DNA from 4 places in the Anoxybacillus sp. ST4 genome. Region 2 is predicted to be linked to each of the others. Evidence: predicted binding sites of a transcription regulator. Region 2 holds the regulator's gene; each other region holds the start of a gene.
The links. Region 2 encodes Rex, which represses fermentation and respiration genes when NADH is low (regulators of the CRP and FNR family bind a similar motif). Its sites were predicted from a motif close to TTGTGAAATATTTCACAA; they were not measured.
Positions count from the first base shown of each region.

Region 1: the regulator Rex is predicted to act here: its motif matches at 1,795-1,812, upstream of K1I44_RS00900 (TIGR04053 family radical SAM/SPASM domain-containing protein).
Region 3: the regulator Rex is predicted to act here: its motif matches at 4,514-4,531, upstream of adhE (bifunctional acetaldehyde-CoA/alcohol dehydrogenase).
Region 4: the regulator Rex is predicted to act here: its motif matches at 6,465-6,482, upstream of K1I44_RS01605 (L-lactate dehydrogenase).

Region 1 is NZ_JAHZOE010000001.1:152,581-160,880, forward strand. It holds gene K1I44_RS00900 (TIGR04053 family radical SAM/SPASM domain-containing protein) at 622-1,737, opposite strand; gene K1I44_RS00905 (CDGSH iron-sulfur domain-containing protein) at 1,925-2,131, shown strand; gene K1I44_RS00910 (iron-sulfur cluster biosynthesis family protein) at 2,163-2,477, opposite strand; gene K1I44_RS00915 (SDR family NAD(P)-dependent oxidoreductase) at 2,492-3,277, opposite strand; gene K1I44_RS00920 (MBL fold metallo-hydrolase) at 3,274-4,221, opposite strand; gene proI (pyrroline-5-carboxylate reductase ProI) at 4,662-5,483, shown strand; gene namA (NADPH dehydrogenase NamA) at 5,555-6,553, shown strand; gene K1I44_RS00935 (CHY zinc finger protein) at 6,590-6,907, opposite strand; gene rnz (ribonuclease Z) at 6,904-7,842, opposite strand; gene zwf (glucose-6-phosphate dehydrogenase) at 7,961-8,300, shown strand, end outside.
Region 2 is NZ_JAHZOE010000039.1:3,348-11,647, forward strand. It holds gene tsaD (tRNA (adenosine(37)-N6)-threonylcarbamoyltransferase complex transferase subunit TsaD) at 1-77, shown strand, start outside; gene K1I44_RS14060 (ABC-F family ATP-binding cassette domain-containing protein) at 375-2,270, opposite strand; gene K1I44_RS14065 (redox-sensing transcriptional repressor Rex) at 2,498-3,133, shown strand; gene K1I44_RS14070 (YdiK family protein) at 3,143-3,316, opposite strand; gene K1I44_RS14075 (CPBP family intramembrane glutamic endopeptidase) at 3,313-4,050, opposite strand; gene groES (co-chaperone GroES) at 4,276-4,560, shown strand; gene groL (chaperonin GroEL) at 4,632-6,248, shown strand; gene K1I44_RS14090 (DUF6944 family repetitive protein) at 6,257-6,796, opposite strand; purine riboswitch at 6,924-7,025, shown strand; gene guaA (glutamine-hydrolyzing GMP synthase) at 7,119-8,300, shown strand, end outside.
Region 3 is NZ_JAHZOE010000004.1:161,040-169,339, forward strand. It holds gene pgmB (beta-phosphoglucomutase) at 1-600, opposite strand, end outside; gene K1I44_RS05195 (TrmH family RNA methyltransferase) at 593-1,309, opposite strand; gene ybaK (Cys-tRNA(Pro) deacylase) at 1,328-1,810, opposite strand; gene adhE (bifunctional acetaldehyde-CoA/alcohol dehydrogenase) at 1,887-4,490, opposite strand; gene K1I44_RS05210 (hypothetical protein) at 4,666-4,893, opposite strand; gene K1I44_RS05215 (transcriptional regulator) at 4,984-6,267, opposite strand; gene K1I44_RS05220 (FAD-dependent oxidoreductase) at 6,408-7,922, shown strand; gene K1I44_RS05225 (spore germination protein) at 7,919-8,300, shown strand, end outside.
Region 4 is NZ_JAHZOE010000001.1:270,538-278,837, reverse strand. It holds gene pstA (phosphate ABC transporter permease PstA) at 1-684, shown strand, start outside; gene pstB (phosphate ABC transporter ATP-binding protein PstB) at 711-1,523, shown strand; gene phoU (phosphate signaling complex protein PhoU) at 1,586-2,245, shown strand; gene K1I44_RS01630 (endolytic transglycosylase MltG) at 2,281-2,691, opposite strand; gene K1I44_RS01625 (hypothetical protein) at 2,688-3,005, opposite strand; gene K1I44_RS01620 (sugar phosphate nucleotidyltransferase) at 3,150-5,534, shown strand; gene rpmG (50S ribosomal protein L33) at 5,615-5,764, shown strand; gene K1I44_RS01610 (5-formyltetrahydrofolate cyclo-ligase) at 5,819-6,388, shown strand; gene K1I44_RS01605 (L-lactate dehydrogenase) at 6,549-7,499, shown strand; gene K1I44_RS01600 (hypothetical protein) at 7,576-7,761, shown strand; gene K1I44_RS01595 (rhomboid family intramembrane serine protease) at 7,797-8,300, shown strand, end outside.

The sequences.
Region 1 (8,300 bases), on a different contig from region 2:
TCTCTATTGTGATTTTCAAATTTACATGCACACCATTTCACCTCGAAATCAGTATGCATGTTAAAATCAAAATTGTACATTCTTATCCAATCACTTTTGTACATTCTTATCCAATCACTTTTGTACATTCTTAAACTAGCATTTATACTCTTGGGAGGTACCGTGTTTTCTGTGTTCATCATGACGTACTGAATGCCAAGGGCTATTTTCTCTTGATTGTTCAGTCCTTCCGAGTCGTTCTAGACAGATTCGTACTATGACCTCTGCTGACTTCTGATGGTTCAGCTACTTATCACTAAGTAGGTTATGAAGCGTACTTCACGTATCCATCAGACCTCCTCGGGTAAGAGTGCAATCTTTCCTTCCATCTATCTGCTTCATTTACTCTGTATCACCTTCGGCAGAAAGGACTTTGTTTTGTCATACAAACTCATCCAATGATACCTAGCCTTATATGAAGTTCGTGTTCCTCAGACTGGAAGTTTGCCGCTCGCTTCCTTCAGATTCCGTGTCACCACGTACACCCTTGCGTTAAGCTAACTGCTACTTCTGCCTTCGCAGTTCGGGACTTTCACCCTATAGATTGCACCCATGCCGAGCGCACATGTAGGAAAAGGTCGGCTATTCGCCGACCTTTTCTTTTTGACGCCACGCTTTCGGAATGTAAATACAATATGGCTCACTCGCTAAGTAATCGCCTGTCACCGCATACGCTCTCGAACGCGATCCACCACAAACATAGCGAAATTCACATACACCACATTTTCCTTTATATCCATCTGGATTTCTTAACTGCTTGAAAATTGGCGAGTGGCGATAAATGTGCGATAGTGGTTGTTCGCGTACATTTCCTGCTTTTACAGGCAACAATCCGCTCGGATATACGTCACCGATATGGGAAATAAATACAAAGCCATTACCATCGTTTACTCCTTTTGGGGCGCGCCCTAAACCATCTACTTGCCCAGTCATCCCTTTCATTAGCACGTCTTCATAGCGAATAACTTGATCAATTTGTTGCTCTCGCATTTTTTGTTGCAATACAACGCGTCGATAATGTTGTCCTGCAGTCGTTTTAATATCGAACGGTACACGTTTACTCGTTTCATAAAGCCAACGAAACACTTTTTCATGCTCAACGGGTGAAATCATATCCGTCTCTTTCCCTCTGCCTGTCGGTACGAGAAAAAATACGCTCCACAGCACACATCCAAGCTTTTCAACAAGTTGCACCATTTCATCAAGAACATGAACATTATAACGAGAAATAACCGTATTAATTTGAATTGGAATGTCAAGCTCGTGTAAATATTGAATCGCTTTCATTGTTAAGTCGAACGAACCGGATGTGCCACGAAAGTGATCATGAATTTGGGCATCTGGCCCATCTAGACTAAACGCCCAACGGGCAAGCCCCACTTCTTTTGCTTTTCGGATCGCTTCCTTCGTTACGTTTGGTGTGGCGCTTGGCGTCATCGATACACGAAGTCCTTTATCAATCGCATATTTAGCAATGTCGTACACATCTGGACGCATCAGTGGATCGCCACCTGTGAACACAAGAAGAGGCTGATCCATCTCATAAATGTCATCAATCAATTGTTTTCCTTCTTCAAACGTTAATTCACGCGGATCGCGATGATACTGTGCTTCGGCCCGACAATGAAGACAGTTGAGTTGACACGCTCGCGTCAACTCCCATATAACGATAAATGGATTTTGATGAAAATCACGCATTTTGATCCCTCCGATTCAATCACTACTTCCCATTGTACAAAAAGGTGGAGAGGGATCATGTGATATTTATCACAAAAAGTATAATGTAGCTATCTTGTCACTATTCAGACAAACATGTACGTCCTTGCATTTCCAATATGAAATAAGATAGTATATACGATATAAGGTATACAAGGAGGTGGAATATATGGGGAAAGTGCAAATTAAAGTGATGGATAATGGCTCGTTTCGTGTAACCGGCGATGTCGAATTAATTGATATGGAAGGAAACAAGTTTGAAACAAAAGAAACGTTTTCTCTCTGTCGTTGTGGGCTCTCACAAAACATGCCGTTTTGTGATGCAGCCCATAAAGGCAAATTTGAATCGGTCGTTCGCGCGCCGAAAAACGAATAAGCCCGGCTTTTATTCCGGGCTTTTTTATTTTTTAGCGCTCAACCAGCGACATGCGCGGATTCAATATTTGATTTGGACTTTTTAATTGAAAACACCCTGCCCCATCGACAACGTCAATCGTCATTTCATCATCGAAAAAAATGAGCTGATGTTTTTCCATCCAAATGGGCACATCGTTTGTTTCGATCGCTACATCATGCTCATCTAGTTCATCGATGAGCAACAAAACAGGCACTCCATTTACGGCACATCCGCAACCATCTGTATCGTATATGAGTTTCACATGTTTATTTCCTTGAACACGACGAAGATGTTCAATCGCTCGTTTTGTCAATGTCACGTTCATCATTTCAACCTCTCTTACTTTTTTAAAAATGCTTGTTTGCCGACTTTTTCAATGAGCGATGGAAATAGTTGATATATACGGCTTCCCATATGCATCCAAAACGGCAAGTTCACTTCGCGCGTAGGGGTAAGCATCACATCAACGATGCGCTTTGCGACAAATTCCGGGCGGAGCATCCATCGCTTTACGTTTTTTACATATTCCCCAGACGTATCAGCAACGGTAAAAAAGTTCGTTTCGATTGGTCCAGGGTTTACAGCCGTCACATAAATGCCATACATGGACGCTTCCATTCGCAAGCTATTTGTAAATCCGAGCACAGCATGTTTTGTCGCCGCATATACGCTCGATTTTGGCGTGGCAATTTTTCCTGCTTGCGATGCGATATTAATAATATGACCCGATCGTTTTTCCAGCATATGCGCATACACTTTTTTCGTACAAGCGATCAATCCGAGCACATTGACATCAAACATTTGTTTCGCTTCCGAAAGATCAATCTGTTCAACATATCGAAATACGCCGAAACCAGCATTATTGACAAGAATATGGACATCGATCGAGGTGAGCAAGCGATCAAATACATCGTCTACTTCTTTGACGTTACTAACATCTAATTGCTCATATAGGCAAGAAATACTGTACGTTTGTTCAATCTGTTGCGCAATTTGCGCTAGCTTTTCTTTTGAACGTGCGAGCAATACAGGTATTCCTCCGCGTTTAGCTACTTCGTATGCGATTTGTTCACCGATGCCACTCGATGCTCCTGTAATAACAACGTATTTCCCTTCCAGTTTCATGATCTCACCGCTTCGTACATATATATTTGATCATCTTTTTCTTTTTTCACTGCACCTATCGCCTCTAAATAGTCCAGTTGGCCAATCGTTTCAGACATCGTCAACAAAAACTCTCGCTCATATACAGTCGGGAAAAGCGCCCGACATACGTCAAATGCCGTCATCGGCTTTTCATTCAACAGTTGCCACACGTACTGTGCACGTTCTTTTTGTTTTTCAAGCCGCTTGTCAATAAGCGGTGCGACATCCGTCACATCTTCCCCATGTCCCGTAACAATTGTTGTAATGTCGTACTGGAGTAGTTTTTTTAATGAATCATTATATTGCAAAAGTGGCTTCGGTCGTTCCTTTTCACCAATCGCAGGAGGTTCTAACAGCGGATTAGATGAAATCGCTGCTAGCAAATGGTCGCCTCCGATCATCACACCGTCCGCTTCACGATACAACACGATGTGACTTTGCGCATGACCTGGCGTTTCGATGACCGTCCAACCTTCAATCATATCCCCTTCTTTTACTTCTTGTGTGAGCGAGCGCTCGCACGAAAAGCGAAGAGAACGCCGAAAGTTTCCTAGTTTCGTCACACCCTCTTCACCAACGCCACACTCGATTAAAAATTGTTCGAAATATTGTTGGTGCCACGAAAAAAAAGCAGCATCTTTCGCAATCCAAGGCGCAGCTTTGCGATGCCCGATAACAGGAAGTGACGGCGGCAAATAATCAAGTAAACCGACGTGATCTGGATGGTGATGCGTAATGATGACTTGTTCAATATCTGTCGGTTGGTAGCCGATGTTCTGCAATTCACGAACGAAAACGTTCCATGCTTCCTCCGTTTTCACCCCAGCATCAACGAGCGTTAATCGCTCTCCTTCAAGAATATACATGTTCACATCTCCAACGGCAAATGGCGTTGGAACGACAATGCGATGCAACTGTTCCATCGTTCTAGCTCCTTCATTATATCATCATAATTTTCCGTCTCGTCTGTTTATCAGTTTACACTTATTTTTTCTATTTGTCATTTATTTTTATTTATTTATTAAAAAATTCAGAAAATAATTAGATGAAACCTATTGACAACACGCTCGTTTTTCATGCATAATTGCAAGCAAATCATATATGTGCGAAGCGATGAATAGGGCCAGTACATGATAAATGGTAACAAGAGAGTGAAACCCGTAGGCTGAAAGGTTTCATTACCCTCTTTATCATGGAACCTACCCTATGAGCTGTTAGGCAAACCTAACCGTCTTGCCGACGATACCGGCACAAAAGGTGGGCATAACTTCTGCCAACAAAGGTGGTACCGCGGAAATGAAAGACCTTTCCGTCCTTTATCGGACGAAAGGTCTTTTTATTTTGGAGATAAGGAGGAGAAAAAATGACGATCACGTTTCTCGGAGCAGGATCGATGGCAGAAGCGCTTATTTCAGGAGTTATACAAACGCTATATGAACCAAAGCAAATGATCGTAACGAATCGCTCGCGCATGGAACGACTAACGTATATGCAACAAACGTATGGGGTGCGAACGGAAACGAATAAAGAACAAGCGGTAAAAGAAGCCGATATTATCATTTTAGCCATGAAACCAAAAGATGTTGCGGAAAGTCTTACGCCAATCGCACATGCTTTTTGTGAACAACAGCTTATTATTTCATTGCTTGCAGGAGTGACGACCGATACAATTACATCGCTAATCGGGAAACAAATCCCGGTCATTCGCGCCATGCCGAATACATCCGCAGCCATCGGACAATCCGCCACAGCATTAGCGCAAGGGGCATACGCAACGGACGAACATATGCGCATCGCAAAAACGTTATTTGAAACGGTCGGAATTGTGACGATTGTTGATGAAAAGCACTTGCATGCTGTGACAGGGTTATCTGGTAGCGGACCTGCTTACGTGTATTATTTAGTGGAGGCAATGGAAAAAGCGGCCGATGAAATCGGGCTTGATCACGATATTGCGAAAGAGCTCATTTTACAAACGATTATCGGTGCCGCCCATATGTTAAAAGCGTCGAACAAACATCCTTCCATTTTACGAAAAGAAGTCACAAGCCCAGGGGGGACGACTGAAGCAGGCATTGGTGTGCTCGAGCAATACCGCTATCAAGAAGCAATGATTGCTTGCATTAAACGAGCAACTGAACGATCAAAAGAGCTCGGTGAAGCACTTCTTTCCTCCGTTCAATAAAGCAAATTGTTTTTCTTTTCCAACAGTACGTGATATCATTTTTGTAAACAATACGATCGGAGGGATGTTGTATGCTTTTTTCGCCATATACGATACGAGACGTCACATTGAAAAACCGCATCGTCATGTCGCCGATGTGCATGTATGCGTGTGATCGTGAAGACGGAACGGTACACAACTGGCATCTCATTCATTATGCAACGCGGGCTGTCGGGCAAGTCGGACTTATTATTGTCGAAGCGACAGCCGTGACACCACAAGGGAGAATTTCGGCACGCGATTTAGGCATTTGGAGCGACGACCATATAAGTGGATTGCATACGCTCACGACGCTCGTTCATGAACAAGGAGCCAAAATTGGCATTCAGCTTGCACATGCCGGACGGAAAGCGACCGTTTCTGGGGAAATCATTGCTCCTTCCCCTATTCCGTTTGATGACAACATGCGCACACCAAAAGAAATGACAAAAACGGAAATTGAAGAAACGATTCACGCCTTTCAGCAAGGGGCGCGGCGAGCAAAGGAAGCTGATTTTGACGTCATTGAAATTCATGCTGCTCACGGCTATCTCATTAACGAGTTTTTATCGCCTCTTACAAACAAACGAACGGATGAATACGGGGAAAATCGCTACCGCTTTTTAAGTGAAGTGATTGAAGCGGTAAAAGAAGTGTGGGACGGTCCACTATTTGTGCGCATTTCTGCACACGACTATCATCCAGACGGGTTAACAGTCAATGATTACATTGACTATGCTCAACGAATGAAAGCGCAAGGTGTTGATTTGATCGATGTAAGCTCTGGCGCCGTCGTTCCAGCAAAAATTGATGCATACCCAGGCTACCAAGTGCCGTTTGCGGAAACAATTCGCCGTGAAGCAAATGTGCCGACAGGAGCCGTTGGGCTCATTACGTCAGGGTTACAGGCAGAAGAGATATTACGGAACGGGCGCGCTGATCTTGTTTTTATCGGGCGCGAACTTCTTCGCAACCCATATTGGCCAAAAACAGCCGCAAACGAACTTGGCATTCAGCTTGAAGCACCGAAACCATATGTCAGAGGATGGTAAAACACGAAAAAGGATGTCACATCGTGGACATCCTTTTTATACTTCAAAATAATAATGTGCGTGGAGTTGACATCCCGGATTAAACGCCGCGTTGCAATGTGGGCAATGGTAATTGCTTGTCATATATTGTTCAATCGTCAGCTCCGTTTGACAAACACCACATAAAACCGCTTTTTCATAAAAACGCTCTTTCGGCCATACCGCATGCTTGCCACAACCATGTTCTTCATGACAGTACACGCACGGGAAATACGTTCGACAACAATAAAACTTAATCGCAATGACATCGCGTTCACTATGATAATGTACGCATCGTGTCTGTTTATCGATGATGCTCCCTTTTACTTCGATCATCGTTGATCATCTCCTGTCCGTGGAATCAGAAACGATGAAAAATCGAAAGCAAGCGCAACATTCGGAAAAATAGTTTTCGCTTCTTCAACGAGTCGCTCACACATCTCCCCTTGATAACGAGAGCTAATATGCGTCAAAATGAGTTGTTTCACTCCCGCCTGTTTCGCTACTTCTGCTGCTTGCCACGTCGTTGAATGATAGTAATCGTGCGCTAAATGCGCTTCTTCTGCGCTAAATGTCGCCTCATGAACGAGCACATCTGCTCGTTTCGCAAGTTCAATGCTCGCCTCACAATAACGCGTATCTCCCATGATCGCAACAATGCGCCCTTTTTTCGGTTGGGCAACAAATTCACGACCATCAATGACAGTTCCATCATCTAACACAACAGTCTCTCCACGCTTAATTTTCTGGTAAATAGGCCCCGGTCTCACACCAAGAGCAAGGAGCCGATCGACGAGCAACGTGCCCGGCAAATCTTTTTCGACAATGCGAAACCCATATGAAGGCAAACCGTGATCGAGCAGTTTTGCTATAACAACAAACTGTTCGTCTTCGAATATGATCCCCTCTGTAAATTCTTCAATATACAAATCATATTTTAGCCGTGTGCCGCTAATCGTTAAGGCTGTGTCAATAAATGTACGGATACCTGCTGGACCGTAAACGACGAGCGGCGTTTCCCCTCCTTGAAATGAGCGGCTGCCAAGCAATCCAGGCAAACCAAATATGTGATCACCGTGTAAATGGCTAATGAAAATGCGCTCAATTCGTCTTGGGCGAATGGACGTATGTAAAATTTGATGTTGGGTCGCTTCACCGCAGTCGAATAACCATGTCGCCCCTCTTTCCTCTAACAACTGAAGCGCAACGGCTGACACGTTCCTACCTTTCGACGGGACACCAGAGCCTGTCCCTAAAAATAACAACTCCACGCTTTCATCCCTCTCTTTTCTTTAATCAGATAAAACATTTGCGTTTACCACAATAAACCTCTAAAATTACATTATCATGAACCTTTCAAAAAATGAATAAAAGCGAGGTATATGATCCGTGACTGACGTACAACCAAAAGCGACAATTGTAATTTTTGGTGCGACTGGCGACTTAGCAAAACGCAAACTATTTCCATCCATTTATAAACTTTATCAAAAAGGAAAGCTGTCTGAACAGTTTGCTGTTGTCGGCGTTGCCCGTCGCCCCCATACAGACGAATCGTTTCGTCATTACGTAAAAGAAACGATTGAAGAAGCGACAAAACAAGAGCTAATCGATGACACATTTATTTCCCATTTTTACTATCATTCATTAGATGCGACAAATACGCAATCATATGAACAATTAAATGAACTATTGACACATGTAGAAGAACAGTTTCACATTCCGGGTAACC
Region 2 (8,300 bases):
CAGCTGGGACAGTATTATTTCAACAAGGAAAGCGCGCTACTATGGCGTTAAATGCGAACCCAAGTTTACTGTTATAGAAGGAGGGTGTCCCAAAAGTGAAGGGGCACTCCTTTTTTATAGTCGTATAAATTTCTTCCAAGAAAAACCGAGCTTTTTTTGTGGATTATTTTATCCACATATATGTGAATAATGTGGAAAACGTTGATTTTATGTTATTTTATAATAACGAGTTAACCACAGCGATGTATGTGAATTTTTCAGTTTTTTTGTGGATAATGTGGAAAAGTGCGTGAATAACTTATATTTAGATGTTTTTTCTGTGGATATGTTTGTGTAAAAAGATGAGCTAGTCCACAAATGGAGCTAGCTCATCATTATTGTTGTAAAAGTTCCCATTGTTCGAATAATTCATCGAATTTTTGTTTCAGTTGTTCAATTTTCGCTTGTGTATCTCGGGCTTTTTCATAGTCGTTGTAGCAGGAAGGATCATATAATTGTTGTTCATACGTTGCAATTTGTTGCTCGAGTTGTTCCATTTCTATTTCTAGCTGCTCTATTTTTCGTTTTCGTTGTCTCTCTAATTTTTTTCGTTCTTTTTCTTCTTCATATGAGCGTTTTAGTGACGATGATTCGTCCGTTGTCGTCTCTTGAGCGATTTGTCCAAGTTCGAGTAGCTCTGCTTTTTTCGCCACGTAATAATCGTAGTCTCCTAAATATTCAACAAGACCATCTGTGGATAACTCGTATATTTTTGTTGCGATTTTGTTAATAAAATAACGGTCGTGAGAAACAAAGATAATTGTTCCTGGGTATTCAATAAGCGCTTGTTCTAGCACTTCTTTGCTGTCTAAATCTAAATGGTTTGTCGGTTCGTCTAACACTAATACGTTGGCTTTTTTCATCATTAGTTTGGCGAGAGCGAGCCGGGCTTTTTCACCGCCACTTAATGTTTGCACTGGCTTCAATACATCGTCACCAGAAAATAAAAAGTTTCCGAGAATCGTGCGAATTTCTTTTTCCGTCTTTAATCGATCTTCATCCCATAGTTCATCGATGACACGTTTGTTCGATGTTAATTGAGCTTGTTCTTGATCGTAATACCCAATTTGTACATTTGTTCCGTAGCGTAGTTCCCCATGTTTTACAGGGAGTTGCTTAATGATCGTTTTTAAAAGAGTCGATTTTCCAATTCCATTTGGCCCAATAAGTGCGATGCTATCACCGCGAGTGACACGAAATGAGAGGTTTGTTGCGATGATTTGATCATAACCAATGGCTAAATTGGTAGCTGTTAATACGTCATTTCCGCTTGGGCGTTCAATTTCGAAGCGAAACGATGCCGATTTTTCATCACCGAGCGGTTTTTCAATGATATTCATTTTTTCTAGTTGTTTTCTTCTGCTTTGAGCTCGCTTTGTTGTCGATGCACGGGCAATATTTCGTTGAATAAAATCTTTTAATTTTGAAATTTCTTCTTGTTGTTTTTCGTACAGTTTCAATTGTTGTTCAAATTGTTCCGCCCGTTGTTGTAAATAACTTGTATAGTTTCCAACGTATTTTTTTATTTTTGTGCGTGATAATTCATACACTTGTGTCACGATTTGGTCAAGAAAATAGCGATCGTGTGAGACGATAAGAATGGCCCCATCATAATTTTTTAAATATTGTTCAAGCCATTGCAATGTTTCCATATCTAAATGGTTTGTTGGTTCGTCTAAAATCAACAAATCTGGTTTAGCTAGAAGCAGTTTGCCGAGCGCTAGCCGCGTTCGCTGTCCACCGCTTAACGTGGATACTTTTGTTGTGTAGTCATACTGAGAAAAGCGGAGACCATGAAGCACAGAACGAATATCGGCTTCATATTGATAGCCACCTTTTTCTTTAAATTCCGTTTGTAAACGGTCGTAATGCTCAAGTAAGCGCTCATAGTCGGCACCGTGCAAGCTCATTTGTTGTTCTAGGTCACGTAATTGTTTTTCCATTTGTTGAAGGGGGGCAAACACATCAAGCATTTCTTCCCAAATAGAGCGATGGGCGTGCAAACCGGTATATTGGTCTAAGTAACCAATTGTTACGTGCTTCGGTTTTATCACTTCCCCCGTGTCATATGACAATTGGCCGGCAATGATTTTTAATAATGTTGATTTTCCTGCACCATTTCTTCCAACTAACGCAATACGGTCTTTTTCTTGTATTTCAAGCTTAATGTCTGATAAAACTTGTTCTGCCCCGTATGATTTGGATAGTTGATTTACTTGTAAAATGATCATCATTCTTCACCTCAATCTTCTTTTGATAGTGTAACGTACTTTCTTGATGTTCGGCAACACTAGTGTGCGAATAACAAATTTGACAAAAATAATAATAAAGGTTACAAAGGAAAGACAGAATGAAAAAAATAGTGTATAGTTTAAAAGTGGGGAGAACTTTTCAGACGTATAGGAGAGAAAAATGAAAGCGCTAACTATTTGTGAAAGGAAATGTGGGGGATTGACTCGTGAATAATGAACAACCAAAAATTCCGCAGGCGACCGCAAAGCGACTACCGTTGTATTATCGTTTTTTGAAAAACTTGCATGCATCAGGAAAGCAGCGTGTATCTTCAGCGGAGTTAAGTGAAGCCGTAAAAGTCGATTCAGCAACGATTCGCCGTGATTTTTCATACTTTGGTGCGCTTGGAAAAAAGGGATACGGTTATAATGTGAATTATTTACTGTCGTTTTTCAGAAAAACGTTGGATCAAGATGAAACGACAGAAGTAGCGTTATTTGGGGTTGGTAATTTAGGAACGGCATTTTTGAACTACAATTTTAGTAAAAATAATAATACGAAAATCGTGATGGCGTTTGATGTCGATCCAGATAAAGTCGGAACGGAAGTAGGGGGCGTTCCCGTTTATCATTTAGATGAATTGGAAGAAAAACTAGGTGGGATTACGGTAGCGATTTTAACCGTTCCAGCCCAAGTTGCCCAACCGATTACCGATCGACTTGTCCAAAAAGGCATTAAAGGAATTTTAAACTTTACGCCTGCTCGCCTGCATGTGCCTGAACACATTCGCGTTCATCATATTGATTTAGCGGTCGAATTGCAGTCACTTGTTTACTTTTTGAAACATTACGGAAATGAGTAAACCTCCCGTTCATGAGCGGGAGGTTTTTTTCAATAAAGAACGAATAGCTGTTCCAAAATCTAATGTAGCAATAAGGATAAATAACATCGTTGTGACGTCCCAAATGCCATCATCAGCGCTGTCGACAGCAAAATAAGTGAATAAAATGCCCATCAAAAAGTAAAATAACGGCTCAGACTTCATGAAAACAGCCCCCAAATCACGAATTGCATTTGTTCTGCTTCCTTCATTATTTTTTCAATTTCTTCAGCAAATAACGTTTGAATGGCAACGACAAATGTGTTCATCAGTACATGTGCTGCAATAGGTACGAGGATACGCTTTGTTTTGACATATAAGAAAGCAAATACGAATCCCATCGTTGCATAAAGAAGCAAATGTTCAAACTCTAAATGAACGACAGCAAATAAAAGGGAACTGACAGCCGCTGATAAGAAAAAGTTATATTTTTGATACAGCGTTCCAAAAATAATTTTTCGAAAAATGATTTCTTCTAAAATCGGTCCGACGATCGAAGTGACGAGCATAAGCGCTGGTGTTAGCTTTACCATTTCAACGATGCGCTTCGTATTTTCGGACCCCATCTCGACGCCAAATACGTGCATCTCAATATTTGCTGCGATGCCTTGAGCGAAAAGAGCAAGAAAAAATCCCCCAATTCCCCAAAAAATTGACGTTCCGATAGATGCTTGATGGCGATCATATGAGTATCTCATATCTTCTCTCATGAAATAAAGAACGAAAAGAAAAGCGATCGAGAAGCTAATGACAGCCCAATAACCCGAGGCAATGGATAGGGCGATTTCTTTATTTGATGTGTCAACAAACCCGCTATGTGCAAGCAAAGGAACGCCAATTAAACTAGATAACTGCATGGCGATGTATGTAATAATGACATACCAATATTGCTTTTTCACGTGTTCAACCCCTTTTGGCAAAATGAGTACTTTTTCATTTTACCATATTTTTTGTATGAAATTCGAAAGGAAAGGCATAATGAAAGAGGGAATTATTTAATGAAAAATTTTTAACTTCCTACTTGCAAAATTGAAAAAAGTTCATTAATATAATAAGTGTGTTAGCACTCAATGATGATGAGTGCTAATAACGGAACGAAAATCTAATTAAGGAGGTCGTTTGCCGTGTTGAAGCCACTAGGTGATCGTATTGCCATTGAATTAATTCAAACTGAAGAAAAAACAGCGAGCGGAATTGTCTTACCAGACACAGCGAAGGAAAAACCACAAGAAGGAAAAGTTGTGGCAGTTGGTTCAGGTCGCATTCTTGATAATGGTGAGCGCGTAGCTCCAGAAGTAAGCGTTGGTGACCGCATCATCTTCTCAAAATATGCGGGCACAGAAGTAAAATATGATGGAAAAGAGTACTTAATCTTGCGTGAAAGCGACATTTTAGCTGTGATTGGTTAATCGTTCGCCTGATAACATATAAAGCATACAAAAATACTTAACAAAAAATTATCATCAAGGGGGTAAGATGTATGGCAAAAGAAATTAAATTCAGCGAAGAAGCTCGTCGTGCGATGTTACGCGGTGTAGATAAATTAGCCGATGCAGTAAAAGTAACATTAGGTCCAAAAGGTCGTAACGTTGTATTAGAGAAAAAGTTCGGTTCTCCATTAATTACAAATGACGGTGTAACAATTGCAAAAGAAATCGAGTTAGAAGATCCGTTTGAAAATATGGGTGCAAAGCTTGTTGCGGAAGTAGCAAGCAAAACAAATGATGTTGCTGGTGACGGTACAACAACAGCGACTGTATTAGCGCAAGCGATGATTCGTGAAGGATTGAAAAACGTAACAGCTGGTGCGAACCCAATGGGTATTCGCAAAGGTATTGAAAAAGCTGTTGCGGTTGCGGTAGAAGAATTAAAAGCGATCTCTAAACCAATTGAAGGAAAAGACTCCATTGCTCAAGTTGCAGCAATTTCTGCGGCTGACGAAGAAGTTGGTCAATTAATCGCAGAAGCAATGGAACGCGTCGGTAAAGACGGTGTGATTACATTAGAAGAGTCTAAAGGCTTCACGACAGAATTAGATGTTGTGGAAGGTATGCAATTTGACCGTGGCTATGTATCTCCATACATGATTACAGACTCTGACAAAATGGAAGCTGTATTAGACAACCCATACATCTTAATTACAGATAAAAAAGTTTCAAGCATTCAAGAACTTCTTCCTGTATTAGAGCAAGTTGTTCAACAAGGCAAACCATTATTAATCATTGCTGAAGATGTAGAAGGCGAAGCGCTTGCGACATTAGTCGTAAACAAACTTCGTGGCACATTCACAGCTGTTGCAGTAAAAGCGCCTGGCTTCGGTGACCGTCGTAAAGCGATGCTTCAAGATATCGCGATTTTAACAGGCGGTGAAGTCATTACAGAAGAGTTAGGCCGTGAGTTAAAATCGACAACGATTGCTTCACTCGGTCGTGCAACGAAAGTCGTTGTGACAAAAGAACATACAACGATCGTTGGTGGCGCTGGCCGTGCGGAAGACATTCAAGCACGCATCAACCAAATCCGTGCTCAATTAGAGGAAACAACTTCTGAGTTTGACCGTGAAAAGTTACAAGAGCGCTTAGCGAAATTAGCTGGTGGCGTTGCGGTTATTAAAGTTGGTGCGGCAACTGAAACTGAACTAAAAGAGCGTAAATTACGTATCGAAGACGCATTGAACGCAACACGTGCGGCGGTAGAAGAAGGTATCGTTGCCGGCGGTGGTACAGCGTTAATGAACGTCTACAGCAAAGTTGCAGCGATCGAAGCAGAAGGTGACGAAGCAACTGGTGTGAAAATCGTCCTTCGTGCTATCGAAGAGCCTGTTCGCCAAATCGCTCAAAACGCTGGTTTAGAAGGCTCTGTTATCGTTGAACGTTTAAAAACAGAAAAAGCTGGTGTTGGTTTCAACGCAGCAACTGGCGAGTGGGTTGATATGATTGAAGCTGGTATCGTTGACCCAACAAAAGTAACTCGTTCTGCGCTTCAAAACGCAGCATCTGTTGCGGCTATGTTCTTAACAACAGAAGCGGTTGTTGCTGATAAACCAGAAGAAAACAAAAACACACCTGGCATGCCTGACATGGGCGGCATGATGTAATAAGACGACTACCCCACTTTCGATGGGGTAGTTTTTTCCTTTAATTCATTTAAAAAACAAAGAATAGAACCAACCGCTTGAATCCATGCGCCTGCGATGCTGATCGACTGCCCTTCTTCCTTATTTCCTCGCTCCTCATATATTCCGCCGATCGCTTGTAGGGCGTTGCCAATTGATTGAAGTACATTTCCAATGGGGCTTAATGGAGATGATTGTTCACTTCCCCAATCATCTGCGAATGAAAGGAGTCCGCCTAACGATTGTAACCAGTTTCCTGTAATCTCTAGACGCTTTCCTTCTTTGCTTAATAGGGCAGCGACAACTGTCACATTCCCAATGGATTGAATGCCATTTCCATATGTACCTAGTACATTGGATGTTTTATCGTCTGCTTCTAAGGCATTTCCGATGGCTTGCAGTACGTTTCCCCACAAATCAAGAGCGAACTGTTTTTTCTCACTTAAAGAAGGAATGCTTCCAACAGCTGATGTGACCGTGCCTAAAGCTTGGGTAAATGAACCAAACAGAGTTCTCATTTGAGGATCCATACTCATTCTCCTACGTTCATTTTGCTCGTATATCATATGCAAGTCATTTTGTTCGGTTAATTGTTAGAAAATTTAATAAAAAAGACGATATCTTGACCGATGAGGAACGAAGTTGGTAGAATGGACTAAAATTTAAGATGCGCACCTTCGTATATCCTCGATAATATGGTTCGAGAGTCTCTACCGGGACACCGTAAATGACCCGACTACGAAGGCAGTGTTCTATATTGCTAGAATTCTGCCTTCGTTTTTTTATGCGGGGTATGAATGCTAGCTTTTTTATTATATGTAGATGGGGTGATTTCGTTTGAGTCAGCAGGAAATGATCGTCGTTTTAGATTTCGGGAGTCAGTACAATCAGTTAATTACGCGCCGCATTCGTGAGTTTGGTGTGTACAGCGAGCTGCATCCACATACGATTACGGCCGAGCAAATTCAACAAATGAATGTAAAAGGAATTGTCTTTTCGGGTGGACCAAATAGCGTGTATGATGAACAATCGTTTACGTGCGATCCAGCGCTTTTTCAGTTAGGTATTCCGATTTTAGGTATTTGTTATGGTATGCAGCTGATGACACACCATTTAGGCGGAAAAGTAGAAAAAGCGACGCATCGAGAATACGGAAAGGCAACGATTACGGTGCAGCGTCCGTCGCAATTGTTTAGTGATTTACCGACGGAGCAAATTGTTTGGATGAGTCATGGAGATTTAGTGACGAAAACGCCGGAAGGGTTTACTGTTGATGCGACAAGCCCATCTTGCCCTATCGCTGCGATGAGCGATGAAACGAGAAAGTTTTATGCTGTTCAGTTTCATCCTGAAGTACGTCATTCCGTATATGGTAATGAGTTGTTGAAGCGATTCGTATTTGAAATTTGTGAATGCAAAGGCGACTGGACGATGGGAAGTTTTATTGATCACGAAGTTCGTAAAATTCGCGAACTCGTCGGCGATAAAAAAGTGCTTTGCGCCTTAAGTGGCGGTGTGGATTCATCGGTGGCGGCAGTTCTCGTCCATCGGGCAATCGGTGATCAGTTGACATGTATTTTTGTTGACCACGGTTTGCTTCGTAAAGGAGAAGCGGAAAGTGTGATGAAAACGTTCCGCGAAGGCTTTCATATGAATGTCATTAAAGTAGATGCAAAGGAACGATTTTTAAATAAATTAAAAGGTGTAAGTGACCCGGAGCAAAAACGAAAAATTATCGGAAATGAATTTATTTACGTTTTTGATGATGAAGCAGCAAAGCTAGATGGCATCGAATTTTTAGTACAAGGTACGTTGTATACTGATATTATTGAAAGCGGTACAGCAACAGCCCAAACGATTAAATCTCATCACAATGTCGGTGGTTTACCAGAAGATATGAAGTTTAAATTAATCGAGCCATTGAATACGCTCTTTAAAGATGAAGTGCGAGCGCTCGGTACAGAATTAGGTATTCCGGATGAAATTGTATGGCGTCAACCTTTTCCAGGACCTGGACTTGGTATTCGCGTACTA
Region 3 (8,300 bases), on a different contig from region 2:
CACGAGCCAATCGGGAGACAGCGAGGCTAAATGCACTCCGATGCCGATCGAAAACATATTCGCCTGTTTGATCGCTTTCATTCCCGCTTCCCCATCTTCAATAGCGACACAATGGGATGGGTTGACACGAAGTTGTTTCGCAGCTGTTAAAAAAATTTCTGGATCTGGCTTCATGCGCGTAATTGTTTTTACATCGACAATGACATCGAAAAAAGAGCGCACGTTGAGCCGCTCAACAACGACACTTACGTTTGAACTTGACGATGCGAGCGCCATCGGGACACCGTCGCGCTGAATGTCGCAAAGAAACTCCCTCATTCCCGGCAACACGTCACTTGGCGACAATTGCTCGATCAATTCGCGATAATATCGACCGCGCCGGTCACCAAGGGCTCGTTTTTCTTCCTCCGACCATTCATGCGCCTTTTCCCCAAGAAGCGTCTCAACCATCGCCTGTCTGCTCATCCCTTGTAACTTTTGATTGAGCTGTCGATCAAAGGGCACTCCGATTTCATCGGCGACACGTTTTGTCGCGATATAGTACAGCTCAACCGTATCAGCAATGACGCCATCTAAATCAAAAATCACTGCTTCAATCATTGCGTCCTCCCATTTTCCTTTCCACCATTTTTCTTAGTCGTGGGCTAAGTGAAAGCTTCATCCAATGTTCGTATATTTCTTTCTTTTCCGCTAGCGACAGATGATAACGCTCCCCTGCCACTTGTTTCGCCCGCTTCGTGATTTCATAAAGGGAAATCGCTGCCGCGACAGAAATGTTAAAACTTTGCACAAATCCATTCATCGGAATGACGAACTTTCCATCTGCCAAAGCAAGCGCTTCTTCTGATACCCCACGATGCTCATTTCCGAACAAAAGCACTGTCGGTTTCGCTACGTCAATTTGTTCAAGCGGAATTGTTCCTTCCCCTAAATAGCTCGCATATACTTGATAGCCGTTTTGTTGGAGATGGCGAATTGCCCGCTCAATTGATGAATGTTTATGCACCGTTAACCATTTGTCCGCATGTCGCGTCACCCATTTGTTCGGCTCAAACGGAGCCGCTCCGGTAACGACATGAACGTCTTGAATACCGAACGCTTCCGCCGAACGCAATACCGCTGCCTGATTGTGCGGGTCGTCTACCGCTTCCGTCAAAATGGTAATATACCTCGTCCGTTCGCTTAACACATCGTACATCCGCTTTAAGCGACTTGGCAAAATCATTTCCCAAAGCAAGCGATTGTCGTCAGTTAACAATCCTTCTTCTATACGTTGTGCTAACCATTGCTGTTCTTCCTCTTTTGCCATTCGCACGCGACAACCCTCCTACGCTTTAATGACATGTGCGGTTTTCCCATTTGTCAACTTTAATAAGTCTTGAACAGAAAGCTTCATTTGCGTGCCAATTTTTCCTGCGCTCACAATGATTTGCTCGTGCGCAAGAGCTGATTCGTCAACATACGTGTCGTACATTTTTTTCATCCCAATTGGTGAACAACCGCCGCGCACATACCCTGTCATTTTTTCAATGTCTCCCACAGGCAACATATGCACGCTTTTTTCTCCAACAACAGCCGCCGCTTTTTTTACATGCAACTCCGCTGCGACAGGGATGACGAACACGTAAAGTTGTCCGCTCGTCCCTTTTGTCACAAGCGTTTTATATACAATCTCTTCACGTTGTCCAATTTTTTTCGCAACCGATCTCCCATCAATTTGCCCATCGGCATAGTCATAAGTGAGCAATTCATATGGCACACGTGCGCGATCGAGCATGCGCACAGCATTCGTCTTTGTTTGTTTCACCATCCGTCCCTCGCTTTCCCCTATTAGTGTACCATAAACAAAAAGAAGGGACATCCTTTACGGGACGCCCCTCATTCACTTACACTCCCTTATACGCTTGACGATAAATGTCAGCGAGGTCGCTCACTAACGGCAATTTTGGATTGGCTGTTGTACATTGATCTTCAAACGCTAATTCAGCGAGTTGTTCGACTTTGCTTTCAAACTCTTCTTTTTTCACACCTGTAGCTGCGATGCTTAGCGGCATATCGAGTTCTTTCGCTAGCTTAATGATTGCTTGAACAAGGCTTTCGACACCTTCTTCTGTCGTTTTTGCTGGCAAGCCGAGCAAGCGCGCAATTTGAGCATAACGTTCGTCAGCTACGAAATGTTCGTACTTCGGAAACGCTGTAAACTTCTTCGGTTTTTGCGCATTGTAACGAATGACATGCGGCATTAAAATCGTATTTGCCCGTCCGTGCGGAATATGGAATTCTGCACCAAGTTTATGCGCTAAACTATGGTTAATGCCTAAGAAGGCGTTCGCAAATGCCATACCCGCAATCGTTGACGCGTTATGCATTTTTTCGCGCGCGACTTCATCGTTTCCGTTTCTGTATGCGCGTGGCAAGTATTCAAAAACGAGCTGAATTGCTTTTAAAGCTAATCCGTCTGTATAGTCGTTCGCCATGTTCGATACGTACGCCTCAATCGCATGCGTTAATACGTCCATACCTGTATCTGCTGTAATATGTTTTGGCATCGTCATAACAAATTGTGGGTCAACGATGGCGACATCTGGTGTTAACTCATAATCAGCAAGCGGATATTTGACGTTATTTTTCTTATCTGTAATGACCGCAAACGATGTCACTTCTGAACCTGTACCAGACGTTGTTGGAATCGCCACAAATTGCGCCTTTTGGCCGAGTTTTGGATATTTAAATACACGCTTACGAATATCTAAAAACTTTTGTTTTAACCCATTGAAGTCTGTATTCGGATGTTCATAGAACAACCACATCGCTTTCGCCGCGTCCATTGCCGAACCACCGCCGAGCGCGATGATGACGTCTGGCTGGAACGCATGCATCATGTCGGCACCTTTCATCACTGTTTCAATCGATGGATCCGGCTCAACTTCTGAGAAAATTTCGCAATGCACATAATCTGGGCGTTTGCGTAAATAGTACAACACTTTATCAACATAGCCGAGCTTCACCATACCTGGGTCTGTAACGATAAAGGCACGCGAGATGTTTGGCATTTTCGCTAAATATTGTGTCGCGTATTTTTCAAAATAAATTTTTGGCGGAACTTTAAACCATTGCATGTTTACATTCCTTCTCGCTAATTTTTTAATGTTAATTAAATGTGTCGCCCCAACGTTTGTCGAAACAGAGTTGCCACCGAACGTACCGCAACCGAGCGTCAATGACGGAATGTATGCGTTGTAAATATCACCGATCGCTCCTTGTGAAGATGGGGCGTTCGAGATAATTCTTCCGACTTTCATTCGCTTACCGAATTCAAGAATGACGTCTTGATTTTCCGAATGAATAACAGCCGAGTGGCCAAGCCCGCCAAATTCGAGCATTTCTTCTGCTCGTTTTAATCCTTCTTCTGTACTATTCACCTTATAGCACGCCAATACCGGGCTTAATTTTTCACGAGAAAGCGGCTCTTGCGGACCGACGCTTTTTAGTTCTGCCACAAGAATTTTCGTATCAACTGGCACATCAACGCCTGCCATTTTCGCAATTTCATATGCTGGTTTACCGACGATATTCGGATTGACTGCGCACGTATTTTCATTAATGACGAGCTTTTCAACTTTTTTCTTTTCTTCTTCATTTAAGAAATAACATTTGTTTGCGATCATCTCATTTTTCACAGCATCATAAATTTCTTTATCAATAATGACCGCTTGTTCAGATGCACAAATCATGCCGTTGTCAAACGTTTTTGATAGAATAAGATCGTTCACGGCACGTTTTATATTTGCGGTTTTCTCAATATAGCAAGGCACGTTACCAGGTCCAACCCCTAATGCTGGCTTTCCTGAGCTATATGCCGCTTTAACCATGCCTGCTCCACCTGTCGCAAGAATAAGCGAAACGCCAGGATGATGCATCAGTTGTTGCGTCGCTTCGACAGAAGGCGTTTCGATCCATTGAATACAATGCTCTGGCGCACCCGCCGCAATCGCTGCATCGCGTAAAATGCGTGCCGCTTCACTGCTGCATGTTTGAGCGGATGGGTGGAACGCGAAAATGATTGGATTGCGCGTTTTAATAGAAATGAGCGCTTTAAACATTGTTGTTGACGTTGGGTTTGTTACCGGTGTGACCCCAGCGATCACCCCAACAGGCTCGGCAATTTCAATGATGCCTTCTTGTTCATTTTCTCGGATGACGCCAACCGTTTTATCGTATTTAATGTTATGGTAAATATATTCTGTCGCAAAAATGTTTTTAATAATTTTATCTTCATACACGCCGCGCTTTGTTTCTTCAATAGCTAGTTTCGCTAAATACATATGTTTATCAAGCCCAGCTAACGCCATTTGTTTAACAATATGATCAATCGTTTCTTGATCGTAATCACGAAACGATTTAAGCGCCTTTTGAGCATTAGCAACGAGCGTATCAATCATTTTTGTAACTTCCTTCTTTTGGTCTAATACTTTTTCCTCCACAGCCATATAAGCCCCTCCCATAATTATTCTTGTGAAAAATTTCACAAGTTAATCAAAAATAAAAATGTGATTGTTTTCACATTTTTATTATAATGAATTGGATTTCGTTTGTGTGTGTCAACTTTGTGAAATATTGAGCAAATATATTTTGTAAGAAAACTGCTTCTTGGAAAAGAAGCAGCTACTCACATACGGGATTGCGCGGAATTTTCGTAAACGAAATATCGTTGTACATGCGCGTATTCCGTTTAACGATCACGACGTAGTTAACCGTCCATATATAAGAAGGAATATCTTGGTTATCTTCAAACATCATCGCTTCAAATTCATCGCCAATCATCTCTTCGAATAATTCCAATGTGTATGTTTCTGCATCTGTCGAAAAGTCTCTCCATTCGCATATAAGCATCTTTTGTCACCTCAACTTTTCTGTTGTTACCATTATTGTAACATTATTTTTTTATTTTTAGATTGTGAAATATTGAACAAATCATGAATATTACTTATTCGTTATATATGCTTGTTTCGGATGGTTTGGTTGGTCTGGATACTTTAAGCGCATTTTTCCTTCTGCTAATAACTTTCCTAAATAATTGTTTCGTAAACCGTCTGGCGTCCTTTCTAATAAGTAGGCTAATTCTTTTAACATTAATGGTCGGCGGGCACATAATTGCAAAATCACTTCTTCCATCTTCGCCGGGGCAAGTCTTTTTTTCTTCCGTGCAATCCCAGCAATGCTCCAAAGCTCTTGATCGATATGCATTCCTTCGTTGTTATTTACGGAGTTGATCGATTTATTTAAGGAGCTTTCGGGTTTATTTTCGGAGTTCTGATCTTTATTTAAGGATTTATCTATTATATTAACGGAGCTAAGTTCGTTATTTAAGGAACTTAACTCTTTATTTACGGACTCAAACTCGCTATTATAGGAGTTTAGGTCGTTGTTGTAGGAGTTTTCGTTGTTATTTATGGAGTCCGCTAACTCTACATGCTCCGACCAATCACATATCATTTCTAAATCGTCGTTTTGTTTATGTCTTTTTGGGAAGGACACAACTGGTAATGTTATGACCGTCCGCTCCTGGAAATCGTATTGATCAATGACAGGCTGTTGCAAGCAAATCGTTTCGATCGTTTTCAATCCTAAACCAGCCCGTTTGCAAAAATGAATGTAAATAAACATTTTAAATATATTTGGATTTCGCAAATGGCTCATCCCACCGTTATATGCTTGATCTAAAGGAATGCGAAAAAGCCCTGGATTTGAGAACTGTATAGATGACTGTTGGCGCTCAACAATAATTCCTCCATCTCCGTTATAATCAGCATGAACGAGCGCGTTCATAAGCGCCTCATGAACCGCTTCTTTTTCTTTCTCTAATCCATCTTGCATCTCGTTCATCACTTTAAAATAAAAATCATAAATATTTCCCGACCATGTTCCATCTTGTGAAGTGAAACGATTTGTCCAATGCATATCATTGTCGTCATGCTCACGATATTCCAAAAAGTATTGTGGTAAAACTTCTGTAATCATTCGCTCTTCGCTGAACATAAGGAGCCCTGCTAATGTGAGCCCTTCTTTGTTTGTATCTCGTATTTTTCCCCACGCCCCAATTTTATATAAAAAATCTTTCGTTTCTAACCCGTTCCACGGATGGTTTGGCTTTGCTTTCGCAAATTGTTCGCGATAATGACGAACAGATTCTAAATGCAATTCATTAAGCCCGTAATGTTCTAACACCACGTTATCTTGTAAACGAATGTTTGCATCTTTATTCACTTTCGATCTCCCTCTTACGTTATGTTATAAAAACGTTTCGATACTCGTCTATTTCCATTTTATCATCTTTGCAAATGTTCATCATAAACTTTTCGATTTGGGGAAAATTAAGAAAAACATGGTTATGGAGGAACAAAAACATGTCTCTACCAAAGTTATCACAATCGTATTGGCTACAAACAACAACTATTCCGTCTTTTCCATCTCTGACACAACCGATTGAAACAGATGTAGCGATTATTGGTGGAGGAATAACAGGCATTACGACGGCCTATTTGCTCGCTAAACAAGGCGTGCGTGTCGCCGTCATCGAAGCAGATCGGCTATGTCACGGCACAACAGGGCATACGACTGCAAAAATGACTGCCCAGCATGATCTCATTTATCATGAACTGATAGCCCACTTTGGCGAGGATAGTGCTCGTCAATATTACGAAGCAAATAAAGAAGCATTGCAATCGATTTTGCACATCATAAAAGAACATAATATTCATTGCGACTTATCGGTAGAAGACGCATACGTGTATACGACTGAAGAAACGCAATTATATAAGCTTGAGGCGGAATGGAAAGCGTATGAAACGCTCGGCATCGACGGGGCATATGTCGATCAACTGTCGCTTCCTTTCTCCATCCAAGGTGCAGTCATGATGCGAAACCAAGCGCAATTTCATCCGCTCCATTATATAAAAACATTAGTTGATCTTGCAGTAAAATACGGGGCATCGTTTTATGAAAAAACGGTTGCGGTCGAGATTGAACCGACAACGCAACCCGTCGTGAAGATGAAAAACGGAGCTACCATGACGTGCGATACGGTCATCATTTGTACTCACTTTCCGTTTTTTGATCCTTCTTTTTATTTTGCTCGTTTACATGCCGAACGGTCATACGTTATTGCAGTCGAGTCGCATGAACGATTGCAAGGCATGTATTTAAGCGCAAATGAACCAAAGCGATCTCTTCGCTGCACAACGATGGAAGGCAAGCCACTTCTTCTAATCGGCGGTGAATCGCATAAAGTCGGACAAGGGATCAACATGATTCAACACTATGAAGCGTTACAAGTATTTAGTGAACATATGTTTGATTTATCACATGTGCTATATCGTTGGTCGGCACAAGATCTCGTCACGCTAGACAATCTTCCATACATCGGTCCAATTCGCAAAAGTCTCCCTCACATTCTTGTTGCGACAGGATATCGAAAATGGGGGATGACGACAAGTATGGTCGCTGCTCGTCTTTTGACAGATTTAGCGTTACAAAAAGAAAATCGTTACGCGCATTTATTTACTCCGTCGCGATTTGTCGCTGACCCGTCATTAAACAGTTTGTTGACAGAAGGCATCGATGTCGCTAAACATTTTTTAACTGGAAAGCTCGAATATGCTCTTCGTACCCCGCGCGACATATCGAAAGGGGAAGGGGCAGTGGTCAATGTGGACGGAAAACGGGCAGGTGCCTATCGCGATGAACAAGGCACACTGTATGTCGTCGATACAACGTGTACGCATATGGGTTGCGAACTTGAGTGGAACAATAGTGAAAGATCATGGGACTGCCCGTGCCACGGTTCACGCTTCTGTTTTACTGGAAAAGTGCTAGAAGGACCAGCTATCGAACCACTTCAACAGCTTAAAGGGGATGAATGATGAACGGAATACAACAAACCGTCACGCACTCGCTCGATATGAACGAACAAACGTTGCGTGACTATTTCACAAAAACTCCCGACCTCATTTATTGTCATATATGGATTGGCGAGCCGAAAAAAAGAGCATTGCTCGTATATCTCAATACGCTCGTCGATAAAAACTCGATTAACAATAACATTATTGATCCGCTTTTATTTGAAACGAAACAAATTGGAGCGATTACGGACATTCAATTGCCGATCGGGTCGAAATCATATACGACAAAATGGGAACACGTCATTCAACATGTGTTTCAAGGAGAAACCGCACTATTCCTAGACGGTGACGACCACGTATTGCTGTTGGATACACAAGGATGGCCGCAACGCGCCATTG
Region 4 (8,300 bases), on a different contig from region 2:
CCAGAAAACGCAGGGATAAAAGCGGGATTGGTTGGCTCACTTTGGTTGATGGTGATCGTTGCTCCTGTTTCGCTCATCCTTGGAGTCGGAACGGCAATTTACCTTGAGGAATATGCGAAGAAAAACCGTTTTACTGATTTTATCCAAACGAACATTTCAAACTTAGCAGGGGTTCCATCGATCGTATTCGGTTTGCTTGGTTTGACGATTTTCGTTCGCGAATTAAATCTAGGGCGCAGCATTTTAGCAGCAGGTTTGACGATGAGTTTGCTCGTTCTTCCTGTCATTGTCGTTGCAGCGCAAGAAGCTATTCGCGCCGTGCCGAATCAATTGCGCGAAGCATCGTATGGTATGGGGGCAACGAAATGGCAAACGATTTATCGCATCGTTCTTCCAGCGGCCATTCCTGGTATTTTAACAGGTAGCATTTTGGCGCTGTCACGTGCAATTGGTGAAACTGCGCCGCTTGTCGTTTTAGGTATTCCGACGTTTTTAGCGTATTTGCCACGCGGCATTCTTGATACATTTACTGTCATGCCGATGCAAATTTACAACTGGACGTCGCGTCCGCAAGCTGATTTCCAAAACGTTGCAGCTGCCGGAATTGTCGTGTTGCTCGTTGTGCTCATCTTTATGAACTCGATTGCCATTTTCATTCGCAACAAGTTTCAAAAACGTTATTAATTGCGCGTTGAAAGGGGAACTTATCCATGGAATTAACAGTTGTGAAAGAACGTAAAAATAAGCAAGCTGAAGAACGAAGCGAAAAAAACGCAGTGTATCGCACGAAAAATTTAAATTTATGGTACGGCGAACATCATGCGCTAAAAAATATTGATTTAGATATTTACGAAAATGAAGTAACAGCTATTATCGGTCCATCAGGCTGTGGAAAGTCGACATACATTAAGACGTTAAACCGAATGATTGAGCTTGTACCAAGTGTGCGTACGTCTGGGGAGATTACGTATCGTGGCCGTAACATTTTCGACAAATCGTATCGTGTCGAGGAATTGCGTACGCAAGTGGGAATGGTATTCCAAAAGCCAAACCCGTTTCCGAAATCAATTTATGATAACGTAGCGTACGGACCACGTATTCACGGCATTCGTGATAAGAAAATTTTAGATGAGATTGTCGAAAGAAGTTTGCGTGGTGCGGCAATTTGGGATGAAGTGAAAGATCGTTTGCACACGAATGCGTACGGATTATCAGGTGGACAACAACAACGTTTATGTATTGCCCGCTGTTTAGCGATTGAGCCGGATGTCATTTTAATGGATGAACCAACGTCTGCGCTTGACCCAATCTCTACATTAAAAGTAGAAGAACTCGTTCAAGAATTAAAGAAAAATTATAGCATCATTATCGTTACGCATAATATGCAACAAGCTGCGCGTATTTCCGACAAAACCGCCTTTTTCTTAAACGGTGAAGTCGTCGAGTATAACGATACAGATAAGTTGTTCTCAAATCCAGACGACAAACGAACAGAAGATTATATTACAGGCCGATTTGGATAAAAAAATCGTGCGAGCGTACTCGCACGATTTTTTCAAAATACAAAAAGGGGGAGTGTGGTTCAATGGCTGTACGTGAGAAGTTTGATGATGATTTACAAGCGTTGCGCGATCAACTGTTGCAGCTCGGAAGTTTAGCAGAAATTGCATTAACACAATCATTTGAAGCATTGAAAACGAAAAATAACGATTTAGCGCTACAAGTGCTTGAAAATGATGCAAAAATCGATTTGCTTGATGAAGAAATTAACGATTTCGCCATCTTGTTAATTGCGAAGCAGCAACCAGTTGCCATCGACTTGCGCCGCATTATCGTGGCCATTAAAATTGCAACAGACGTCGAGCGTATGGCAGATTTTGCAGTAAATATTGCAAAATCTGCGATTCGAATTGGCGAACAGCCGTTTGTGATTTCGTTAAATAAGTTAGAAAAAATGCATAATATAGCAGTGAATATGCTTTCATTAACGTTAAAAGCGTACTATGAAGAAGATGTTGTTGCTGCTAAAAAAGTGGCAGATATGGACGATGAAGTCGACCGCTTATATGGAGAAACGATTCGTGAACTGCTTGAGCGAACAAAAGCTCATCCAGATGCTATGTCACAAATTACCCAACTATCTTTTACCGCTCGCTACATTGAGCGCATTGCTGACCATGCAACAAACATTGCTGAAAACGTCTTTTATTTAGTAAAAGGGAAACATTACGATTTAAATGACTAAATGAAAAGGATGTCCTCGCACGTGCGTGGACATCCTTATTTTGTTATTTGTCGTGCAATTTGTTCATGAGACATATCGCTCGTGACGACGTATGTTCCCGGGCGAACAGCGCGCGTCAACTGGTGTGTATCAAGGTATGTTAAAAATGATTGTGCGTGATCAATGATGCGAGCTTGCTCGAGACGTTTAGCGATATCTCGGCTTGCTTCCCCTTTTTCGATCGTTAACGTATAAACGTACGTTTCTTTTCGCGGAAGTGTCGTGTTTTTCTTTTCTTTTTTTAGTTTTTCTAGCTCATCAGCTAGTTTATTTCGTTCAGCGATCACTAGTTCATATTGTTGTTTCGTTACATGTGTATCGCCCATGTGATAAACGTGGTACACGATAGCTAATATCGTTGTAGCGAACAATATGCCAGCCGAAAATGCACGAGTTATGTTTCTCATCGTTCATTCCTCGCGATCGTTAAGCTCACTTCATCAATCGGCATATGTACTTTGTGGGCGATTTGTTCCTTTGTCCATCCTTGCTTATATAAGCGCCATATTTGTTCTTCATTGGAAAATGGCTCGATTCCGACGAGCAATTCCTCTTCGACCGCTTTGACACGCTTTTTTATTTCATACAATTGCTGCATCGTCGACAGCGTCAACTGCTCTACTTGTTCTTCCACTTCTTTTACACGGTCTTTTTGGAAAAAAGAGATAAGCAATAATAACACAGCAAGAGAAACAAGTCCAATAAATGTGTATTCGATCATGTTTTTCACCCCACTTTATTATACATAAGAATGTAGCTATCATGCATCATTTTCGTGTAATGTCGACAATTTTCGTATATTGTCCGAATATTGCTGTCATGATACGATGGAAAAAAGTGTGCTTTCACTTGGGGGGGATATGTTGTGAAAGCGGTCATTATGGCGGGGGGAAGAGGAACGCGGTTACGCCCTTTAACTTGCCATGTTCCGAAGCCGCTCGTCCCGGTTATGAACAAACCAGTGATGGAGTATAGTATTGAATGGTTAAAACGATATGGAATTACAAATATTGCTGTAACTGTTCAATATTTAAGTGACGAAATTGTTCGCTATTTTGGTGACGGGCGGCGGTTCGGTGTACATCTTCATTATTTTGAAGACGATGTACCACTTGGAACGGCAGGAAGTGTGAAACATGCACAATCGTTTTTAGACGATACGTTCGTTGTAATTAGCGCAGATACAATGACAACGATTGATTTACAGCCAGCATTAGACTTCCATTTCTCCAAACAAGCAATAGCTACCGTTCTTATGCATCATGAAGCTATTCCTCTTTCATACGGTGGAATTGTAACAGATCGACACGGGAAAATGATTCATTTTGTAGAAAAACCAAAATGGAATGAAGTGTGTAGCGATTTAGTTAACACAGGCATTTACATTTGCCATCCAGCTATTTTCGATCATATGCCAGAACATCCACCTTACGATTTTAGTCAACATGTTTTTCCATATCTCATTCAAAACGGATATCCGATATACGGATGGCAAGCGGATGGATATTGGTCCGATATAGGCGTCATTGAACAATACCATCAAACACATATGGACTTTATGGCTCATCGTTTTATTTCGCCGCATTATAGGGAAATTGCTCCTGACGTATGGGTCGGTGAGCGGGTCGACATTGCACAACAGGTAAAGTTGGAAGGACCGATTGTCATTGGGGATGATGTATGTATTGATCAACATGCCGTGATCGGCCCTTATACAGTCATTGGTGACGGCTCATTTATTGGAAAGCATGCATCACTAAAACGCTCTATCGTTTGGTCGGACGTGTATATCGATCAACATAGTGAATTGCGTGGGGCGATCGTAGCGAACGATGTGTATATCGGCAAAAAAAATGAAATATTTGATTATGCGGTCATCGGAGCGAAATGTAAATTAGAAAATAAGGTAAAGGTGCAGCCTTTAGCAAAAATTTGGCCGAATAAAACGATTGCTGAAAAAACGAGAGTAAAAGAATCAATCGTATGGAAAGAAAGACAGATGAAAACATCGTTTAGTGAGCAGGGAATGAAAATACGGGCAGCTGATGCGCAGCCGTCACTCATTGTGCAGCTTGCATCAGCATATAGCAACTTATATCAAAGGGGAAGCTGTATATTAATCGGTTTTGATGACCATCCGCTTTCTAAAACGATCGGCATGTTATTTGCTCAATGTTTGCACATGTATGGGCTAGATACAAACGTATATGATGGAGCATATTTGCCATCTTTTCGTTACATCATTGCTAATAGACGCTATGATGGGGGCATATTTATCACAATCAATGAACATGACGAAGTAATCATCGATATACATGATGAATATGGGTATCCGGTCGATCGAAAAGTGGAGCAAGCGATTGAACAGAAAATAGGGTATGAGCAAATGAGTTACGTGCTAACAGAGCAAATTGGTCAATCAATGAAACAAAAAGAAGACGATCACATGTACGTTCGCGCATTGCAGCAATTAATGTCTTTTTCTTCATTAGATCCATTGAAAGTCGTTGTATGCAGTTCCCCTTTATTACGACAAGTGATTGAACGTACGCTTCAGTCGTTTCCTATCGAAGTGATTTGGACAGCAAATGGGGACGACGAACATATGAAAAATGAAGTAGAAAAGACACAAGCTCATTTCGCGGTTGTGTTCCATCATTTTGGGGAACGTTTTCGCGTTTTTGACGGACGAGGGGTCGTTTTGACGAATGAAGAAGTCATCTCTTTACATGTATTAGTATCCCTTTTGTTTAGTGAAACGAAAAAAGTAGCAGTTCCTTCTTGGGCGCCGTCCGTTTTGCATACGCTGGCAGAACGTTTGCATGGCGAGATGACTTATGTCAAAAATACGAGACGAGACTTGCTGCTTGCTCATCATGAACCGTTCCATTTTTATTTTGATGGATTATATGCGTGCATACAATTGTTGCACTTGTTAGCGATTGAACGTTGCTCCCTCCGCGCCATTTTGTCGTCTATTCCGACAATCCATTTATCTTGTCGTCACGTTTACTGTCCGTGGAACGAACGTGCTGCTGTGATGCGCAAGTTGCTAGAAGATGAAGGCGATAAACAAGTTGATTTTACAGATGGAATGAAAGTATATCACGAAGACGGGGCATGGACGTTAATTTTACCGAAGCTTGATGAACCGACGTTGACCATTTATTCACAAGCGGCAAATGCTCAAAAGGCAAAAGAATATACGAAATACTATATAAAGAAAATTCGGCAATATCAAAACGTATAAAATTCATATGGAATTTGTTTAAAAAAAATGATATGATGGAAAGGTGTGATTACAATACTTTTGTTTGGAGGGAAAGAACGATGCGTGTAAATATTACGTTAGCATGCACAGAATGCGGCGAACGCAACTATATTTCAACAAAAAACAAGCGCAACAATACAGAGCGTCTTGAATTGAAAAAATATTGCCCACGAGACAAAAAAGCAACGCTTCATCGTGAAACGAAGTAAGCAGCAGGAACTTTCTCCTGTTGCTTATTTTTTTATGAAAGAGGGGGAAGGATAATGGATAAGAAATTATTGCGACAACAGATGAAACAACGTATTTTACATATGACAAAAGAAGAGCGTAAGAAAAAAGAAACAATCATTCACGACATATTATTTCAGCAACATAGTTGGAAAAAAGCACATGTAATTGGCATAACGATATCGCGGCAAACCGAAGTGGATACAATGGCCATTATTGAACGGGCATGGCAAGAGGGGAAAAGAGTTGTGATCCCGAAATGCGATGTGCAGACGAAACAAATGGTATTTCGAGAAATTCGTTCGTTTCAACAAACAGAACGCTCTTTTTTTGATTTATATGAACCGATTGTAGAAAAAACGAAAGAAGTGCAAAAGCACGATATACAACTGTTATTTGTTCCGGGGCTCGCTTTCGTTCGCCGAGGGTATCGGCTTGGCTACGGAGGAGGATATTACGACCGATATTTAGTAGACTTTTCTAACGATACCGTCTCTCTCGCGTACGACTGTCAAATTGTTTCTACCCTACCGGTCGAAACACATGACATTCCTGTTCAAATCGTCATTACGAATGAAGGAATTATCGTTTGTGAAAGCGAATAACAAAACAGTATAAGCGTTTTCATATCATACAGGTGAAAAAATTAACAAAATGTTAATAATTCATGCCTTATAAACTTTGTGAAACAGTGTACAATGTAAGTGTGAAACAGATAAACAATGCACATATTGTAAAATAACATAAACGAAAGGTGGAAGAACAATGTCTAATCAAGTAAATCGTGTCGTTTTAGTCGGAACAGGTTTTGTTGGTTCAAGTTATGCGTTCGCGATGTTAAACCAAGGGGTAACAGAAGAACTAGTACTTATTGATATCAATAAAGAAAAATCAGAAGGAGACGCGATGGACTTAAACCACGGCATGCCGTTTGCTCCGTCGCCAACGAAAATTTGGTTTGGAAATTATGAAGACTGCAAAGATGCAGATCTCGTTGTGTTAACAGCTGGAGCAAATCAAAAGCCGGGGGAAACAAGACTAGATTTGGTGGAGAAAAATACGAAAATTTTCAAAAATATTATTGATCAAGTGATGGCGAGTGGATTCGATGGTATTTTTCTCGTTGCGACAAACCCTGTTGATATTTTGACATATGCTACATGGAAATTTTCAGGTTTACCAAAAGAGCGCGTTATCGGTTCAGGTACGATTTTAGATACAGCTCGCTTTCGTTATTTGTTAGGTGAATATTTTCATGTCGATACACGCAATGTGCATGCTTATATTATTGGTGAGCATGGAGATACAGAGTTGCCGGTTTGGAGCCATGCGTTCATCGGATGCCGTCCAATCGCTGATATGATGAAGGAGAAATCTGAATATAAACAAGAAGATTTGGATCAAATTTTTGTGAATGTACGTGACGCAGCATATCAAATTATTGAGCGAAAAGGTGCGACATATTATGGAATTGCTATGGGTCTCGTTCGTTTGACAAAAGCGATTTTACAAAATGAAAATAGCGTTCTTACCGTATCCGCTTATTTAGAAGGTCAATACGGACAAAGCGATATATACATTGGTGTACCTGCGATCGTCAATCGCAACGGCATTCGCGAAGTTGTCGAATTGCAATTGAATGAGACAGAAAAGGAAAAATTTACTCATTCAGCAACTGTATTAAAAGATGTTATGAAGCGTGTTGGATTACAATAGGTTGTCTCATCATGAGGCAACCTTTTTATAATTTCGTTTTGAAAAGGGAACGGTAAAAACGAGGAGGTTGATCATATTGAATGGAAGAACATGGATTTTCACCTTACTTGCCGTACTAGTTCTTTATCGGTTTCGCTATCGGTTACTGAATGAAGTATTGAAACGGGAATTTGTTCGAAAGCGTCTTGTACAATGGGGGATGTCTATTCCGTTCATTCGCCATCGCCTTATGCCCACATTATTTTTACAAAAGTACAAATAGTTGCGCTTTGTAAAAGAGTATGGTAAAAGAGGGGTATGATAGCGAAGGGAGAGGGAAGGTTGAGCATTCGCTTTGATTTTGTATATTGGCAAATGATGTTCCAACTTTTAAAAGCAGATCATGAAATCGTTTATTTGTCGTCTGACGAAAGAGAAGCTTGGCTACAGTCCACGCGCGAGCGAAAAGCGCCCCTCGTTCGCCTCGTTCGCGCGGACATCGATTGGGGCATATCGTTAAAACGCGATATACAACGTGCGCTTATTGCTGTCGATGAGTGGCGAAGGAAACAGTTTCGTCGCCAGCTTCATGTCATTAACATATATGTGATGATGTATCCTCCAGTCGACGATTGGGAATTACATGTGCAGCATTCGTTAACAAATGACCGAGTGCATATAGAAACATTCGTCATGCATGCAGGCAATATGTACCCGATCTTGCATGAGCTTTGTGAGCGGTTTCAACAATCAATGAAAGTATATGTACCTGACGATTCTCCGATTTTATACGATGAACTGCAATCATTTAAAAAACATGTG